3 regions of the Hydrogenophaga sp. PAMC20947 genome follow, and region 3 is predicted to be linked to each of the others. Evidence: predicted binding sites of a transcription regulator. Region 3 holds the regulator's gene; each other region holds the start of a gene.
The links. The regulator LexA, encoded in region 3, represses DNA repair genes until DNA is damaged. The targets are predictions, from matches to a motif close to ACTGTATNNNNATACAGT.
Positions count from the first base shown of each region.

Region 1: the regulator LexA is predicted to act here: its motif matches at 1,683-1,700, upstream of recA (recombinase RecA).
Region 2: the regulator LexA is predicted to act here: its motif matches at 1,324-1,341, upstream of E5678_RS07655 (DNA topoisomerase IV subunit B).

Region 1 is NZ_CP039252.1:3,920,407-3,926,792, reverse strand. It holds gene recX (recombination regulator RecX) at 1-164, opposite strand, end outside; gene E5678_RS17970 (DUF6500 family protein) at 237-476, opposite strand; gene recA (recombinase RecA) at 473-1,609, opposite strand; gene E5678_RS17960 (MarR family winged helix-turn-helix transcriptional regulator) at 1,843-2,361, shown strand; gene E5678_RS17955 (response regulator transcription factor) at 2,537-3,211, shown strand; gene E5678_RS17950 (sensor histidine kinase) at 3,328-4,773, shown strand; gene E5678_RS17945 (aspartate aminotransferase family protein) at 4,878-6,233, opposite strand; gene E5678_RS17940 (LysR family transcriptional regulator) at 6,329-6,386, shown strand, end outside.
Region 2 is NZ_CP039252.1:1,715,559-1,721,944, reverse strand. It holds gene E5678_RS07660 (MFS transporter) at 1-1,113, opposite strand, end outside; gene E5678_RS07655 (DNA topoisomerase IV subunit B) at 1,375-3,345, shown strand; gene E5678_RS07650 (lytic transglycosylase domain-containing protein) at 3,342-4,091, shown strand; gene parC (DNA topoisomerase IV subunit A) at 4,137-6,386, shown strand, end outside.
Region 3 is NZ_CP039252.1:946,891-953,276, reverse strand. It holds gene lpxK (tetraacyldisaccharide 4'-kinase) at 1-132, shown strand, start outside; gene E5678_RS04350 (Trm112 family protein) at 159-365, shown strand; gene kdsB (3-deoxy-manno-octulosonate cytidylyltransferase) at 362-1,144, shown strand; gene adk (adenylate kinase) at 1,306-1,962, shown strand; gene E5678_RS04335 (asparaginase) at 2,024-3,013, opposite strand; gene lexA (transcriptional repressor LexA) at 3,139-3,825, shown strand; gene E5678_RS04325 (hypothetical protein) at 3,959-4,345, shown strand; gene E5678_RS04320 (D-2-hydroxyacid dehydrogenase family protein) at 4,418-5,425, shown strand; gene E5678_RS04315 (tetratricopeptide repeat protein) at 5,654-6,386, opposite strand, start outside.

The DNA of each region.
Region 1 (6,386 bases), 1.9 Mb from region 3:
TCATTGATGAAGCCCTTGGCCTGCAACTCGTCCAGCGCCCGGGCGAGCTCGCCGGGCTCATTCTCGTGCTGGCGCAGCTTGCGCTCCAGCTCGAAGCGCGAGTGCTCACGCTGACCGAGCAGACGCAAGGCGCGGCCCTTCATGGATGGTTGATCAAATGCCATGGGCGTATCGCGAGCACGGGGGCAACCTGGCGAGCTTGGCCAGGGTGCCAGGGAAGATGTGGGTCATTGCGCTCATTGCGCTTGTACCAGCTGCTTGATCTTCGAGGCTTTCTCGAAGTGATCCAGCTGCTGGGTTTGAATCCACCAGGTGGCCACTTCGATCAAAAGACCCGGGGTATCGTTTTTGTTCGCAAAAAATGCGTAAAACGACAAGCCCACGCCGGGGCCTTTGCTGGCGAGCTTCGCATCACATACCGCGATGATCTTCTCGCGCAAAGCATCCGACAGAGGCCCCCGCACGGCAACCGTCACTCGGCTGCTGCTTTGTCGGCCTTTTCAGCCTTGTCCGCTTTGTCGGCCTTGTCGCTCTTGTCGGCTTTGGCTCCCTTGGCGCCTTTGCCTGCGGGCGCTTCTTCCACCGGCAGGAGCGGTACGCCCAGCTCGGCGCGCACCTTGTTTTCAATCTCACGGCGCAGATCGGGGTTCTCGCGCAGGAATTCGCGCGAGTTGTCGCGGCCTTGCCCGATTTTTTCGCCGTTGTAGGCGTACCAGGCGCCGGATTTTTCGATCACGCGGTTGGCCGCGCCCAGATCCAGGATTTCGCCTTCACGGCTGATGCCCTCGCCAAACAGGATGTCGAACTCGGCCGTCTTGAAGGGCGGCGCAACCTTGTTTTTCACCACCTTGACCTTGGTCTCGTTGCCGATGGCTTCGTCGCCCCTCTTGATGGTGCCGGTGCGGCGGATGTCCAGGCGCACAGAAGCGTAAAACTTGAGCGCGTTGCCGCCGGTGGTGGTCTCGGGGGAGCCGAACATCACACCGATCTTCATGCGGATCTGGTTGATGAAGATCACCATGCAATTGCTCTTCTTGATGGTGGCGGTGAGTTTGCGCAACGCCTGGCTCATCAACCGGGCCTGCAAGCCGGGCAGCGAGTCGCCCATCTCGCCTTCGAGCTCGGCCTTGGGCGTGAGCGCGGCCACCGAGTCGATCACGATCAGATCAACCGCGCCGGAGCGCACCAGGCTGTCGACGATTTCCAGTGCCTGCTCGCCGGTGTCGGGCTGGGAGATCAGCAGGTCTTGCAGGTTCACGCCCAATTTTTGCGCGTACTGAATGTCCAGCGCGTGCTCGGCGTCGACAAAGGCGCACTGCCCGCTCAGCTTTTGCATTTCGGCAATCACCTGCAGGGTCAGCGTGGTCTTGCCCGAAGATTCAGGGCCGTAGATCTCGACCACCCGGCCGCGCGGCAGGCCGCCGACGCCCAGGGCGATGTCCAGACCCAGCGAGCCGGTGGACACGACCTGGATATCTTCGATCACCTCGCCTTCGCCCAGACGCATGATGGTGCCCTTGCCGAACTGCTTTTCGATCTGGGCCAGCGCGGCCTGCAGGGCCTTGGCTTTTTCGGCGTTGAGGGGATTGGGTTTGACGGCTGCGTCCATGGTGGGCTCCTTGATGATCGGTTGTTGTGCCATGAGTGGGGGTTCGCTTTCCGGCCTGTGTGATTGCGTACAGGCTGGATGCTTGAACAGGAGTCTATCGCGAGATACTTCCCCAACAAGCCATATTTTGGTCAGTTTAGTTTACTATATGAGCCTCCCCCCTGCGCCGCTTCGCGCCTTCCTCCTCAAGGGGACCACGGCGAGCGCCCCGGAAACCGTTTGAACCGATCCACATGACCGACAGCCCTCCCCACACCCCCGATGACCGCTGGCGCCAAACGCACCTGGGTCGGCTCATGGGGCTGGCGCTGCGCCGGTTTGATGAGCGGGTGCTGCACCTGATGGCGCACGACGCGAATGTGCCGCTGGCGCTGTCCAACCTGGCCGCCCGCGATCAGATCGGAGCGGCCCATGTCCACATCACCCGCCACCTGGGTTTGCAGGGTTCACGGCTGACCGTGCTGGCACAGGCGGCGGGCATGACCAAGCAGGCCATGGGCCACCTGGTGGACCAGTGTGAGGCGTGGGATCTGGTGCGGCGCGAACCCGATCCACTCGACGCACGCGCACGCCGCATCGTGTTCACTGCGACGGGTTTGCTGTGGCTGGCGGCCTTTCGGCACGCGGTGGACCAGGCCCAGACGGAATTCCACGGACTGGTGGGCAATGAGGTGGCCACGGTGGTCACCCTGGGTCTGGAGGCCTATGGCCTTGAGGCTTCCGGCCCCCCGTCCCGCCGCGTCTCTGGGTGAAACCCCGGGGGTCACGGGCGCAAAACACGAGGCATCACGGCCTAGAATGGCTTGAGGCTGGCGTTTCATGTGCCATTCGGGCGCGGCCCGTGTGGTCAACACCGACCTGGGGCCCTGCAGCGGGGTCCGTCACAACAAAAGGGGCCGCCTTCCGCAGGCCCACGAGGAGACTTGGATGCGCATCCTGATTGCAGAAGATGACCAGGTACTGGCCGATGGCCTGTTGCGAAGCTTGCGCGCTGCCGGCGCCGCGGTCGATCATGTCGCCAGCGGCAGCGAAGCCGACGCCGCGCTGATGACGAACAACGAGTTCGATCTGCTGATCCTGGATCTGGGGCTGCCCAAAATGCACGGCCTCGAAGTGCTCAAGCGCTTGCGCTCGCGAGGCTCCACCGTCCCGGTGTTGATCCTGACCGCCGCCGACAGCGTGGAGGAACGCGTCAAAGGCCTGGACTACGGCGCCGACGACTACATGGCCAAGCCGTTTTCACTGCAGGAGCTGGAAGCCCGCGTGCGCGCGCTCACCCGACGCGGCATGGGGGGTGCAACCTCTTGCATCAAGCACGGACCGCTGGAATACGACCAGGCGGGCCGTGTGGCCACCATCGACGGCAAGATGATCGAGCTGTCCGCACGTGAGCTGGGGTTGCTGGAGGTCTTGCTGCAGCGCTCAGGCCGGCTGGTGAGCAAGGATCAGCTGGTCGAGCGGTTGTGCGAATGGGGTGAAGAGGTCAGCAACAACGCCATTGAGGTGTACATCCACCGCCTGCGCAAGAAAATCGAAAAAGGACCGATCCGCATCGCCACCGTTCGCGGTCTGGGTTATTGCCTTGAAAAGATCCCCGGCTAAGCTCTGCTGGCACCGCTCGCCTTCTGTTTCCGCTCGAAAAAGAACCCGTGTCAACAAACCCTGACTCCGCCGCGTCGGGTGAGGCGCCCGTCCCGGCGGACGAGCGTTTCGGTCCGATGTCCTTCGGCCTGTTCCAACGGGAACAACGCAGCCTGTTTGGTGAAATCCTGGACTGGATGCTCACGCCGCTGCTTTTGCTGTGGCCGCTCTCTCTGGCCTTGACCTGGTTTGTGGCGCAGGGCATTGCCAGCAAGCCGTTTGACCGCGCGCTGGAGTTCAACCTGCTGGCGCTCACGCAGTTTGTGGTGGCCCATGACAACGTGGTCAGCTTCCGTCTCGCGCCGCAAGCGCGCGATCTGCTGCGGGCCGACGACAGCGATCTTGTTTACTACCAGGTGCTGGACCCGCGCAGCCACTTGCTGATCAGCGGCGAAGGCGATTTTCCGCTGCCCCAGGACAACGAAACCCCGGAGCCAGGCCGTGTGATGCTGCGCAACGACACGGTGCGCGGCGACGAAGTGCGGGTGGCCTACGCCTGGCTTTCGCGCACCAGCGATCCCCGCCACCTGGTGCTGATGCAGGTGGCCGAGACCAAGGGCAAGCGCTCCACCCTGGCCACGGAAATCATCAAGGGCGTGATGGTGCCGCAGTTTGTCATCTTGCCGCTGGCGGTGTTGCTGGTGTGGCTGGCGCTGGTGCGCGGCATCCGCCCGCTCAACGAGCTGGAGCAGCGCATTCGGGCCCGCAAGCCCGATGATCTGAGCCCCATCGAAGAATCGTTCATCCCCCAGGAAGTGGCGCCGCTGGTCTCATCGATCAACGATTTGCTGACGCGGTTGAAAGCCTCGCTCACCACGCAAAAACGCTTTCTGGCGGACGCGGCCCACCAGCTCAAGACACCGCTGGCGGGCTTGCGCATGCAGGCCGAGCTGGCGCAGCGGGAGAGCGACCCCCAGGAGATCCGGGGCTCGCTGCAGCAGATTGCACGCGCCAGCACGCGCGCGACCCACACCGTCAACCAGCTGTTGGCTCTGGCCCGCGCGGAAACCACCGGACGCACCCTGCCCACGGCACAGATCGACCTGGCCCGGCTGGTGACCGGCGTGGTGCGCGACTCGGTGCCGCGTGCGCTGGAACACGGCGTCGACCTCGGCTACGACGGCCCCGACATGATGCCGCCCAACGGCATCATGGACGGCAACCCCACCCTGCTGCAGGAAATGGTGCGCAACCTGGTCGACAACGCCGTGCACTACTCGGGAAAGGGAGGCGTGGTGACCGCGCATGTGCTCTTCGACCGCTTCAGCGGCGTGCAGATTCTGCAAGTGGAAGACAACGGCCCGGGCATTCCGGAGAACGAGCGCGAGCTGGTGTTGCAGCCGTTTTACCGTGCGCTGGGGACCAACGTCGACGGCTCGGGGCTGGGCCTGGCCATCGTTCATGAAATCGCCCAGCAGCATGGCGCCACGGTGCACATGGAAGACGCCCACAACAACCCCACCCACCGGGGCTTGCGGGTGTCGGTGCGGTTTGCACCCAAAGCCCACCCGTCAGAGGACTGAGCTCAAGCCGTGGCGCCTGGGTCGGGTGCCTTGATGGCCAACGCGAACACCGCGTGTGATGGGATCGATGCACCCCACATCACGCTGGGCACGCAGCCGGGTCCTCAGGCTTGTTCTTGCAGCGTCTCGCCCAGCGCGCTCACCATGCGATCGATCTCCGCCGGCGTGCTGATGAACGGCGGCGCGAGCTGGATGGTGTCGCCCCCATTGCGCACATAAAAGCCCTTCTTGTACATGGCCATCGCGATCTCGAAAGGCCGGCGCGCGGGCTCGCCCGGCAGCGGGTCAATGGTGATGCCGGCGGCAAGACCAAAGTTGCGCACATCGGCCACATGCTTGACCCCTTTGAGGCCGTGAACCGCCTGCTCCAACACCGGCGTGAGCTCGCGCACGCGCTCCAGCGCATGGTCGCTGCCGAGCAGATCCAGCGAAGCCAGGCCCGCGGCACAGGCCACAGGATGGGCCGAGTAGGTGTAGCCGTGGGGAAACTCGATGGCGTAGTCGGGGCCGCCAGCGGCCATGAAGGTGTCGCAGATGTCCTGCTTGACGACCACGCCGCCGAGCGGCTGCGTGCCATTGGTGATCTGCTTGGCGAAGGTGAGGATGTCGGGCGTGACGCCAAACGCTTCGGCCCCGGTCCAGTAACCCGTGCGGCCGAAACCAGTGATGACCTCGTCGAAAATCAGCAGGATGTTGTGGGCCGTGCAGATCTCGCGCAAGCGCTGCAGATAGCCCTCAGGCGGGATGATCACACCCGCTGAACCCGAAAACGGCTCGACGATGACGGCGGCGATGTTGGACGCGTCGTGCAGCCCGATCACGTTGAGCAACTCGTCGGCGAGCTCGGCGCCGGTCTTGGGCATGCCGCGCGCAAAAGTGCCGTTCACCGGCTGTGTGTGGGGCAGGTGATCGGCCTCAATGCCCTGTCCAAAGTGCTTGCGGTTGCCCAGAATGCCACCCACCGAAATGCCGCCAAAGTTCACACCGTGGTAGCCCTTGAGGCGCCCAATCAGACGGGTCTTGCTCGCCTGTCCACGCACGCGCCAGTAAGCGCGGGCCATTTTCAAGGCGGTGTCGGCCGACTCGGAGCCCGATCCCGTGAAAAACACGCGGTTGAGGCCCTCGGGCATGCGCTCCACGATCTTGTTGGCCAGCTCAAAGGAGAGCGGGTGTGCAAAGTTGAACGCAGGCGAATAGTCCAGCGTGGCGATTTGCTGGCTCACCGCCTGCACGATTTCCTTGCGCCCATGACCCAGGCCACAACACCACAACCCCGACAGGCCGTCGAACACCTGACGGCCATCGGCGGTCGTGTAGTACGCGCCCTCGCCGCGCACGATCAGGCGTGGATCCTGCTGGAACTGGCGGTTGCCGCTGAACGGCATCCAGTGGGCCGCCAGCCACTCGGCGTCGGTGCGGATGGCGGGTTGTTGCAATTGCTGGGTATCGCTGAGGTCCATGCGAGGCTTTCAAGAAAGGGGTGGTCAGACAGGCCATTGTCAGAATCTTGTCACTCAATGAAAATGACAACTCACACCACTTTACTTGACAATTTATGCAACATAAAGCCAAGGCCCTGATCGGCCAGATGGCCGACGTGGATTTGCGCCTCC
Region 2 (6,386 bases), 770 kb from region 3:
GGTTTCCCGCACAGGCAGGTTGATCAAGGTGGCGAACACGCCCAGCGCAATGGCGAGATACCACACGATGTCGTAGCTGCCCGTGTGGTCGTACAGGTAGCCGCCCAGCCACACGCCCATGAAGCTGCCGATCTGGTGACTGAAGAACACGAAACCGCCCAGCATGGACATGTGTGCCACGCCAAAAATCTGCGCCACCGTGGCGTTGGTGGGCGGAATGGTGGACAGCCACAGGAGGCCCATAACCCCGGAGAAAATGTAGACACTGGTGGGTGACAGGGGCACCAGCAGGAAGACGCTGATGGCAATGGCACGGCCCATGTAAATGAACGCCAGGATGTAGCGCTTGGGCATCTGCTGGCCCAGGACGCCGGCGGCGTAGGTGCCGATCACATTGAACAGGCCGATCAAAGCGAGGGCATAGCTGGCAACCTGGGGCGAAAGACCGTTGTCCTTCAAGTAGCTGGGCATGTGCACGCCGATGAAGACCACCTGAAAACCACACACGAAGTAGCCTGCCATGAGCAGCTGGAAGCTGCGGTACTGCATGGCTTCCTTGAGCGCCTGGAGAATGGTTTGCTCGCGGGCGACGGTTTGTCCGCCGATGAAACCGGGTTCGCGCAGCCCACGCGCCAGCGGCATGATGAGCAGCACCGCTGCGGCCAAGGTGATGAGTGCGTTTTGCCAGCCGAGTGTGCTGATCAGCCAGCCCTCCAGCGGGACCATCAAAAACTGGCCGAAAGAACCCGCAGCCGCAGCCACACCCATGGCCCACGACCGTTGTTCGGCGGGTATCTGGCGGCCAATGACGCCGTAAATCACAGCGTAGGTCGTGCCGGCCTGTGCGGCGCCGATCAGCACACCGGTGGTCAGCGTGAAGGCCAGGGGCGAGGTTGTCCAGGCCATGCCGATCAGCCCCAGGGCGTAGAGGAGCGCGCCGCCGGCGAGCACACGCATGGCCCCAAAGCGGTCTGCGGCCATGCCCGCGAAGATGCCCACAACACCCCAGGAGAGATTTTGTACCGCGAGGGCCAGCGAAAAGCTTTCGCGGGTCCAGCCTTGTGCCTGGGTGATGGGTTGCAGCCAGAGGCCAAACCCGTGGCGTACGCCCATGGAGAGCGTGACGATAGCGGCGCCACAGGCCAGAATTTGCCAAGCGGACAACCGGGGGCTGCGACGCGGTTTGCGTCTGAGGAATCAGTCATCCTGCAAATGTAGCCAATTCAGGGTGAGCATGCGCTGGGGCAGGGTGTCGTAAACCTGTGAAATTTGTCTGGGACTTTGATGCGGTTGGCGCATCGATGCCACGCTTTGGGCATTCGATATGTTGATATGTACAGTGTTTGTCAACGCGCAGGGCTACAATCCGCCCCCATGGCGACCCAAAGCAACTCTGAATATTCCGAAGGCTCCATCCGCGTCCTCAAGGGCCTGGAGCCGGTGAAACAACGCCCGGGCATGTACACCCGGACCGACAACCCGCTGCACATCATCCAGGAGGTGCTGGACAACGCGGCCGACGAAGCGCTGGCGGGACACGGCAAAAAAATCAAAGTCACCTTGCATGCAGACCAGTCGGTCAGCATTGAAGATGACGGCCGCGGCATTCCGTTTGGCATGCACCCGGAAGAAAAAGCGCCCGTGGTGGAGCTGGTGTTCACGCGGTTGCATGCCGGTGGCAAGTTCGACAAGGGCAAGGGCGGTGCCTACAGCTTCTCGGGTGGCTTGCATGGTGTTGGGGTGAGCGTGACCAATGCGCTGTCAACCCGGCTTGACGTGATCAGCTACCGCGAAGGACAGGTGGCGCGCCTGGCATTTTCCGCCGGCGATGTGATTGAGCCTCTCACCATCCAGCCCAAAGGCGATGGCGATCGCAAGCAGGGCACCACGGTGCGTGCCTGGCCCGATCCCAAGTATTTTGAATCTGCTGCGCTGCCGATGAACGAGCTGATGCACCTGCTGCGCAGCAAAGCGGTGCTGATGCCCGGCGTCAGCGTGACGCTGGTGAATGAAAAGACCAAAGACACCCAAGTCTGGCAATACAAAGGCGGCCTGCGAGATTACCTTCAGCAGACGCTCAATGGCGACCCGGTGATTCCCTTGTTTGAGGGCGAAGGCTTTGCCGACAGCGGCCACGACAGCTTCGCCGAGGGCGAGGGTGCTTCCTGGTGTGTGGCGTTCACCGAAGATGGCCACCCCGTGCGGGAAAGCTATGTCAATCTGATCCCCACCAGTGCCGGCGGCACGCACGAGAGCGGTTTGCGCGACGGGCTCTTTCAGGCGGTCAAGAGTTTCATCGAATTGCACGCTTTGCTGCCCAAGGGCGTGAAGCTGTTGCCCGAAGATGTGTTCGCACGGGCTTCGTATGTGCTCAGCGCCAAGGTGCTGGACCCCCAGTTTCAAGGCCAGATCAAGGAACGTTTGAACTCGCGCGACGCGGTGCGTCTGGTGGGCAGCTATGTGCGCCCCGCGCTGGAGCTGTGGCTCAACCAGCACGTGGATTACGGCAAGAAACTGGCCGAACTCGCGATCAAAGCGGCCCAGAGCCGCCAGAAAGCGGGTCAAAAGGTTGAGAAGCGCAAGGGCTCTGGCGTGGCGGTATTGCCGGGCAAGCTGACCGATTGCGAAAGCCGTGACCTGGCCCACAACGAGGTGTTTCTGGTGGAGGGCGACTCCGCCGGTGGCAGCGCCAAGATGGGACGCAACAAGGAAAGCCAGGCGATCCTGCCGCTGCGCGGCAAGGTGCTCAACACCTGGGAGGTCGAGCGCGACCGGCTGTTTGCCAACAACGAGATCCACGACATTGCCGTGGCGATTGGGGTGGACCCTCACGGTCCCCTGGACACGCCGGACATGAGTGGTCTGCGGTACGGCAAGGTGTGCATTTTGAGCGATGCCGATGTGGACGGTTCACACATCCAGGTGCTGCTGCTGACGCTGTTTTTCCGCCATTTCCCCAAGCTGATCGAAACTGGGCACCTGTATGTGGCCCGTCCGCCCCTGTTCCGTGTGGATGTGCCGGCGCGGGGGAAAAAGCCCGCCAGCAAGCAATACGCGCTGGACGAGGGTGAGTTGCATGCGATCCTGGACAAATGTGAGAAAGAGGGCGTGTCGCGCGAGAAGTGCCCGATCAGCCGGTTCAAGGGCCTGGGCGAAATGAACGCCGAGCAGTTGTGGGACACCACGCTGAACCCCGACACCCGCCGCTTGATGCCGGTGACGCTGGGCGGGTTGGATTTCGCCGGAACCGAGGCGCTGATCACCAAGCTCATGGGCAAAGGGGAGGCGGCCTCAAGGCGCGAATTGATGGAGTTGCATGGCGACTCCGTGGAGATCGACGTTTGAGGACTTCGTGGGGTGCCACCTGGCGGCGAAGCGCGGTGGCGCTTGCGCTGTTGTTGTGTGCGCCTGCCTGGGCCCAGATCTGGGGCTATGTCGACCGGGGAGGGGCAACCCATTTTTCCGACCACCGGGTCGACAATCGCTACGAACTTTTTTACAAAGGCATCGCGGACAGTTCACCGGTGGCGGGAGGCCAGCGCAGCGCCGCGTGGGCCCGCCCGGGCGTCGGAGCAGCGTTTGATGTGTCGACCCGCTACAAGGCGGTGCGCTATCTGATCCGGGAGGCAGCGACCGCCTACGGCGTGGAATACGAGTTGCTCAAAGCGGTGATCGCCACTGAATCGGGGTTCAACCCGCGTGCGGTCAGCCCCATGGGGGCGGTGGGGCTGATGCAACTGATGCCTGAGACCGCGCAGCGGTTTGGTGTGAAGGCACAGGCCCGGCAATCGGTGGAGCAGCGCCTGACCGATCCCCGCACCAATGTGCATGCAGGTGCGCGCTACCTGGCATGGCTGATGAAGCGGTTTGATGGTGAAATCGAGCTGGCGCTGGCTGCTTACAACGCCGGCGAAGGTGCTGTGCGGCGCGCTGGCCGACAGGTGCCCAACTACCGTGAAACCCAAGACTATGTGGCCAAGGTGATGCGATTGCACCAGGATCTGCGCCCGCCCAAGGCGGTGTTGCGACAGCGGGCTGATGCCCGCGAAGCGATCGCCCGCAAGGAAGCTGTGCCTGTAGCCGCGCTGTGAGCGGGCCAGCCAAACAACGAATTTGATGAAGACCCCATGGACACGATGAATCCCGAATTGCCTCTGGACACGCCCGGCGAACCCGAAGCTGACAGCCTGGCGGCCTACGCTCAGCGCGCCTATCTGGAATACGCCTTGTCGGTCGTCAAGGGGCGTGCCTTGCCCGACGTGTGTGACGGCCAGAAGCCGGTGCAGCGGCGCATCCTGTACGCCATGGACCGCATGGGTCTGAGCTTCTCAGGCAATGCGGCCGCCAAGCCGGTTAAAAGCGCCCGCGTCGTGGGCGATGTGCTGGGCAAATACCATCCGCATGGTGATTCGGCTGCCTACGACGCACTGGTGCGCATGGCGCAGGATTTTTCGCAGCGCTACCCGCTGATCGATGGCCAGGGCAACTTTGGCTCTCGAGATGGCGACGGCGCGGCTGCCATGCGTTACACCGAGGCGCGCCTGGCGCGAATCTCCGGCCTGTTGCTGGACGAGATCGACGAAGGCACGGTCGATTTTGTGCCCACCTACGACGGTTCGTTTGAAGAGCCCAAACAACTCCCTGCGCGCCTGCCCTTCAACTTGCTGAACGGCGCCTCGGGCATTGCCGTGGGCCTGGCCACCGAGATCCCCAGCCACAATCTGCGCGAGGTGGCCGACGCCTGTGTGGCCTTGATCAAGTCCCCCAAACTCAGCGAAGAAGAGTTGCTGGCCATCTTGCCTGGCCCGGATTATCCGGGTGGCGGGCAGATCATCAGCCCGGCCAGCGATATTGCCGATGCTTACCGCACGGGTCGCGGCAGCCTCAAGGTGCGCGCGCGCTGGAAGATCGAAGACCTGGCGCGGGGCCAGTGGAATCTGGTGGTCACAGAATTGCCACCGGGCGTCAGCTCGCAAAAGGTGCTTGAAGAGATCGAAGAGATCACCAACCCCAAGGTCAAGACCGGCAAGAAGGCGCTGAGCCAGGACCAGACCCAGCTCAGGGCCAGCATCTTGATGGTGCTCGATGGCGTGCGCGACGAGTCGAGCAAGGATGCGGCGGTGCGCCTGGTGTTTGAGCCCAAGAGCAGCCGCATCGCCCAGCAGGAGCTGATCACGGCGCTGTTGGCGCACACCAGTCTGGAGACCTCTTCACCGATCAACCTGACCATGATCGGCATCGATGGTCGCCCCACGCAAAAATCTTTGCGGCTGATGTTGACGGAATGGATTGAATTCCGCCAGACTACGATCACCCGCCGTTCGCAGCACCGCCTGAACAAGGTGCTCGACAGGATTCACATCCTGGAAGGCCGTCAGCTCGTTTTGCTCAACATCGACGAGGTGATTGCGATCATTCGTCAGGCCGAAGATCCCAAGGCCGCGTTGATCGATCGCTTTCAACTCAGCGACCGCCAGGCCGAAGACATTCTGGAAATTCGCCTGCGCCAGCTCGCACGGCTGGAAGCGATCAAGATCGAGCAGGAACTCGGCAAGCTGCGCGATGAGCAGGGCAAGCTGGAAGACATTCTGGGCAACCCGGGCAGCTTGAAACGCCTGATGGTCAGGGAGATCGAGGCCGACGCCAAGGTGTTTGCCGATGGGCGCCGGACATTGATCCAGGCCGAGAAAAAAGCTGTGGTTGAGATCAAGGTGGTGGACGAGGCTGTGACCGTGGTGGTGTCCAGCAAGGGCTGGGTGCGTGCACGCACCGGCCATGGCCACGAGGCAGCGAGCTTCGCCTTCAAGGCTGGCGATACACTGCATGGCACCTACGAATGCCGCACGGTGGACACGCTGATCGTCTTTGGCGGCAATGGCCGGGTGTACTCGGTGCCGGTGGCCAGCTTGCCAGGGGCGCGCGGTGACGGACAACCCATCACCACCCTGATCGAACTGGAGAGCGGCACGCAAGCCCTGCACTATTTCGCAGGGCCTGCCAACGCCACGCTCCTGCTCAGCAGCACGGGTGGTTATGGGTTCCTGGCTCAGGTCGAGAACCTGGTGTCGCGCCAGAAAGCCGGCAAGACATTCATCACGGTGGGGGACGGAGAGTCGGTGTGTGCACCGTCCCACGCGGCCAACACAACCGGAGGCCAGCCATTGGCTGCGGCTACCCATGTGGCCTGTGCCTCGACGGGTGGTCGTATCCTGACCTTTGAGATCACCGAGCTCAAGACCATGGAGAAGGGTGGGCGCGGCCTGATGTTGATCGATCTGGAGGCCAAAGACACGCTGGCTGGAGCGGTGGCTTACACGCGCAGCGTGAAGATCGAAGGCATTGGCCGCGGTGGCAAAGAGCGCGATGAAACCCTGGAAATCCGAAGC
Region 3 (6,386 bases):
TTCCCGATCTGGCGAGCCGCCCCGCAAGACTCTCGCCCGCAAATCTGGACCATCCCGCTCGAACTGCGCCCCGACCCAGGATTCTTTGAGGACGTTGACCGACGGCTGACAAAGCTTTCTTCCCTGTTTTAACGGCCTCGGCCGACTATCATTGCGGCATGGACACCAAATTGCTTGAACTCCTGGTCTGCCCGGTTACAAAAGGGCCTTTGCTCTACCAGCGCGAGACCCAGGAACTGATTTCGCGCAGCGCGCGCCTGGCCTACCCTGTCCGCGACGGCATACCCGTCTTGCTGGAACACGAAGCGCGCCCCATCACCGAAGAAGAAGCCGCCCGCCCGCCCGCGCCCAGCCCTGCCCCATGAGCACGGGGAGCCCCCACGCTCAGAACTTCACCGTTTTGATTCCGGCGCGCATGGCTTCCAGCCGGCTTCCGGACAAACCGCTGGCCGACATTGGTGGCCTGCCCATGGTGGTTCGCGTGGCCCGGCAGGCACAGCTGAGTGGTGCAGACAGCTGTGTCGTCGCCGCAGACGACCCACGCATCATCGCGGCCTGCGAAACCCACGGCGTGCGGGCCATCCTCACCCGCACCGACCATGCCTCGGGCAGCGACCGCTTGGCCGAGGCCTGCCAGTTGCTGGGTCTGAACGACGACACCGTGGTGGTCAACGTGCAAGGTGACGAGCCTTTGATCGACCCTGAGCTGATCCAGGCGGTGGCAAACGAACTGCACCAACGCCCCGATTGCGTCATGAGCACCGCAGCCCACGCCCTGGACAGCGTGGCAGATTTCCTCAACCCCAACGTGGTCAAGCTGGTGACCGACCGCAACCGGACTGCCTTGTATTTCAGCCGTGCGCCCATGCCCTGGTGGCGCGACGGCATGCGTCCCGGGGAGCTTCCCACCGCGTTGACCAACCCCGCTCCACTGCGCCACATCGGGGTTTATGGCTACCGTGCCGCCTTCTTGCGCAGTTTTCCCAGTCTCGAGCCCGCCCCCATGGAGCGGACCGAAGCCCTGGAGCAACTGCGCGTTTTGTGGCATGGCCAACGCATCGCCGTTCATATGGCGGCCGGGGCCCCTGCGGGGGGCGTTGATACCCCCGAGGATCTGGCCCGGGTACGCGCCCGGTTCCCATAGGGGCAGAGCCCCTCTGAAGCGGCCCTGCAAGAGCCTCGAAAGCTGTAAGTCAGTCGCGGGTTGCTGCATGCTATCCTCGGCCGGTTGCCCCGGAGCCCATGCCCGAGGGCCGCCGCCGGAGACAGCGGCTTCGACATTGAAACTTCAATAAAAGGAATCCGATGAGACTGATCCTGTTGGGAGCGCCCGGAGCGGGCAAAGGCACCCAGGCCACCTTCATTTGCCAGAAATATGGCATCCCTCAGATTTCAACCGGTGACATGCTGCGCGCGGCTGTCAAAGCGGGTACCCCGTTGGGTCTGCAAGCCGACGGGGTCATGAAGTCGGGTGGACTGGTCAGCGACGAGCTCATCATCAACCTGGTCAAGGAACGCATTGCGCAGCCTGACTGCGCCAACGGATTCCTGTTTGACGGTTTTCCACGCACCATTCCTCAGGCCGACGCCATGAAGGCCGCAGGCGTCAAGCTCGACTACGTGCTGGAAATCGATGTGCCTTTCGAGGCCATCATCGAACGCATGAGCGGTCGCCGCTCACACCCTGCTTCGGGCCGCACCTACCATGTCAAGTTCAACCCACCCAAAGTGGAAAACGTGGATGACGAAACGGGAGAGCCCCTGATCCAGCGCGCGGACGACCAGGAAGAAACCGTCAAAAAGCGCCTGGAGGTGTACAGCGCCCAGACCCGCCCACTGGTGGACTACTACAGCGAATGGGCTCAAAAAGAAGCGGCCGCAGCGCCCAAGTACCGTGCCATCAGCGGCATCGGCAACGTGGAAGAGATCACCGGTCGCGCCATGGAAGCCTTGGCACACTGACCCTGCCCAGCACTTTGCGGTCAAAAAGCCCGGTTTTGAACCGGGCTTTTTTGTGGCCACGTCAAAGAGAGTCTTCGGCCATCAAATCCAAAGCCAATGCCAGCCTGGCCTTGACCGGCGACAACCCCGCCGAATCCGGAAAGCTTGAACGCACGCCCGGGATCACCCTTCCACGCGCACAACGGGTGGCCCTGACCACCCTCACACCGCTTGCCTGGGCCTGCAACAACGCCTTCTCAAGTGCAACATGGACCGTGCCGTTGCCCGTCGCGGCCACCACGATGCCGCGAACCCTGCGGGTGGGATCCTGCTCAGCCAGCATCAGCAAGCCCTCAACAACCGCCCCATCGCTGTCGGCATGGCTGGTGATCACGGCCACTCGAGGCAAAACAGCGGCAGACGCGACGCGGTCAAGCTGAAACCTGTTCACCACCGCACCACCCTGAGCCGGAGGCAAACCATGAAACCAGCGCACGCCCCCCTCTTCCACGCACCCCATCGGCCCGGCATCGCCTGAGCCAAAGGCATCCAGGCGGTAGCTGTGCACTTTCGCCACGTGTTCAGCCCGATGCACCTGTCCCGCACACACCACCACCACGCCCACCAAGTCTTCACTCCCGGCGACGGCAACAGCGTCGAGCAAGTTCTGGGGGCCATCGGGCACCATCGCCGTGGCCGGCCGCATCGCACAGGTCATCACCACCGGCTTGCGGGGCTGCAGCACCGATTGCAGAAACCAGGCTGTTTCCTCCAGCGTGTCAGTGCCATGCGTGATCACCACGCCTTGCACCTCAGCACGCTCCAGGTGGTGCGCCACCCGCAAGGCCAGCTGGCGCCAGATGGCAAACGTCATGTCCTTGCTGTCCACCTGCGCTATCTGCTCAGCCTCCAGCGCGAGCCCAGCCAGAGGCGGCACAGCCGCCAGCAAATCGGACACCGCCACCTCGCCAGCCACATAGCCGACGTTGTCCGCCATCGCCGTCGCGCGCCCGGCGATGGTCCCGCCTGTCCCGAGAATCACACGAATGGAAGCCTTCTTTGTTTGAACCACTTGCCAAAACCTTAAAACTGGCTAAAAATACAGTCACTGGATAAGAAAACAGCTTGCTGATCCGTCCAGTATCCGTTGATGACCCATACCGATGGGTAGCAACCCACTTGATTCACGAGGCAGCCATGAACGACGCCCCTTTTCACGCTCCCAAGCTCACCGCCCGCCAGCAACAGATTCTGGAACTCATCCAGAACGCCATTGCACGCACCGGTGCTCCGCCAACGCGCGCAGAGATTGCCAGTGAGTTGGGATTCAAATCGGCCAACGCGGCCGAAGAGCATCTGCAAGCCCTGGCCCGAAAGGGTGTGATCGAACTCGTGAGCGGCACCTCGCGGGGCATCCGATTGCGCAGCGAAGACCTTCGCCACATCAATGACTCCCGGGGCCGCCAGCTTACACTGCCGCTGCCGAGTCTGACCCAGCTGATGCTGCCTCTGATCGGGCGAGTGGCGGCGGGCTCACCCATCCTGGCGCAGGAGCATGTCGACCAGACCTATCAGGTAGAGCGCAGCCTGTTCCAGCAGCAGCCCGACTACCTCCTCAAAGTGCGCGGCATGTCCATGCGCGATGTCGGCATCATCGACGGTGACTTGCTCGCTGTCAGGGCCACCAAAGAAGCCAAAAACGGCCAAATTGTGGTCGCACGTCTGGGCGATGACGTCACCGTCAAGCGCTTCATGCGGCGCGAACAATCGATCGAGCTGCTCGCCGAAAACCCCGACTACAAAACCATCGTGGTCGAGCCGGGCGAAGCCTTCGAAATCGAAGGACTGGCCGTCGGATTGATCCGAAACAGCTTCCAGAACTGACCAGCAACGGTCTGTATCGCTCCCGCGGGTGGCGGGCGTTTGGTTCGGTGCGCCCAAAGTGCACCAACACAACCCCGTGAGAGCGCAAATTCATCAATCCTGCCTGTGTTCAACCCCCTTCACGGAGTTATTCATGGGAATCCGATTCAACACCAACACCTGGCGCGCCCCTCTGCAGTTGATTGACTGCTGGTTACCGCTGCAACCTTCACGCACAGCCTCGCCTCGCACCGTACCCCTGTTTTTGCAGCAGTTTGCCCGCGCAGGCTGGCTCAAGCCTGCTGGCACGCCGAGAACACCGGTCAACCCCTGCCCTTCATCCGCCTCGCGCCAGGTCGCCAGCACGCAGTCCCACCCCCGCCATGTCAGGGTGCACAGCGTGCCCGACTTGAGTCGATCCACACAGGCCTTGGGCGGGCGCCTCGCGTTGTCCGGTCGCATCGGTGACGTGTGTGCCGAACTCGATCGGCTCGCTGCCTTGGAGCATCCAACGGGCCACAACAGACCTGCGGTCGCGTGATCCTGCGCCCAGGGTGCAGCAACTGCCAAAGGAGGCTCCAGACGGGTGGTGCATGAGGGCACAATAGTGGACATGAATATTGTGATTCTCGACGACTATCAAGACGTGGTCCGCAAGCTGGCCTGCGCCGAAAAGCTGGAGGCCTATCCGGCCAAGGTGTTCACCAACACGGTGAAGGGCGTAGGACAACTGTCGATCAGGCTAAGGGATGCCGATGTCCTGGTCCTGATTCGGGAGCGAACACAAATCACCCGACAACTCGTCGAAAAATTGCCACGACTCAAGCTGATCGTGCAAACCGGCCGCGCCGGTGCGCACATCGATATCGCTGCTTGTACCGAGCGGGGCATCGCTGTGGCCGAGGGCACCAGTTCGCCCGTGGCCACTGCCGAGTTGACCTGGGCATTGATCTTGTCCTCCATGCGCCGCATTCCACAATATGTTTCCAGCTTGAAACATGGAGCCTGGCAACAATCGGGGCTCAAGGCGTCGTCCATGCCGTCCAACTTCAGCCTGGGTATGGTGCTCAGCGGCAGAACACTGGGCGTGTGGAGCTACGGTCGCATCGGCAAGCTTGTCGCAGGCTACGGGCGCGCTTTTGGCATGCGTGTGGTGATCTGGGGCAGCGAGCGTTCGCGCACTGAAGCAGCGGCCGATGGCTTTGAAATTTCGCCCAGCCGCGAAGCCCTCTTCGAAATCGCTGACGTGCTCAGCCTGCACCTGAGGTTGGCAGAGGGCACCTTGGGATGTGTGTCTCTGGAGGATTTGTCGCGCATGAAGCCCACAGCCTTGCTCGTCAACACTTCACGCGCCGAACTGATCGACAACGATGCCCTGCTCGCCGCGCTCAACCGCGGTCGCCCGGGCATGGCCGCCATCGATGTCTTCGAATCGGAGCCTATTTTGCAAGGCCACGCTCTTTTGCGCCTGGAAAACTGCGTGTGCACGCCCCACATCGGCTTCGTCGAACTCGACAACTACGAAAAGTTGTTCAGCAGTGCCTTTGACAGTGTGGTGAGCTACATCAATGGAGCCCCCACCAACATCGTCAACCCAGGTGCGCTACAAGTGCGGCGCTGAGTTCTTTTTGCGAGGGGCTCAGGCCGACTCTTCCCCGCTCGCAGCGAGCAACCCCGGCTTGTTCACAGCCCCTCTCGCTCAGTTGTACCGAGCCCAAATCGATCCACGCAGAATTCATGCAACACCAATCGCTTCGAGCCTGTGTCCTGTGGGTTTCTCGGTTGCACAACACCCCATGACAAAGAAAAAGCCGGGCACTGCCCGGCTTTGAGACGACGCTGAGCACGGTCAGTCCGCCTTTTTCTCTCCGTCCAGATCCAGGTCGACCCCGGGCTCGTCGGGTGGCATGAAGTCAAGCACTTCAAAATCGATCAAGTTGCCCTCTTCTTGCACCGTACCCCGTGGGGGGGTGGGCTTGGAAGACGGCTCGACCGCCACAGGCACTTCGGGCAACGAGGCTTCAAAGGCCGACATTTCCGACAAAGCATCCAGATCAACGTCCAGACCCAGACGAGGCGAGGCGTGGGGGACGTCTTCTTGCGGCACAGTCTGCCCCGCCATGTCCGTCAATGCGCCGAATCCTGAAACCACCTTGCGAGGCGCCGCCGCTTTCAAGGGTTTGATGGCGGTGTGCTCAAAATCCACCTGCTCGGGCAACTCGGCTATGTCACGGCTGATCATTTCCTTGGCCACTGCGTGCAGCAACAACAACTCGCGATAGGCTTCGAGATCAAACACCTCGCCATCGGGATCGTTGGGCTCCTTGAAAATCGATTTTTCGATCACATCAAGCACACGGGGCTGCGGCCACAAGGCTTGAATACGGCCGAAGGCCGTTTCATACGACTCCAGGCCCTTGCTGTCATCGGAGTAGTTCTCAAACGGAGGAGCCCCCGCATTGAACTGGAGGTTGAATTCCTCGCGCAATTGTTCGTATTCGTCGTGCCGCCCCAGCTGGTGGTAAATGCGGAACAAGTCAAGATAAGCCAAAGCGCCAGGTTCCTGGCTTTCGGCCAAATGG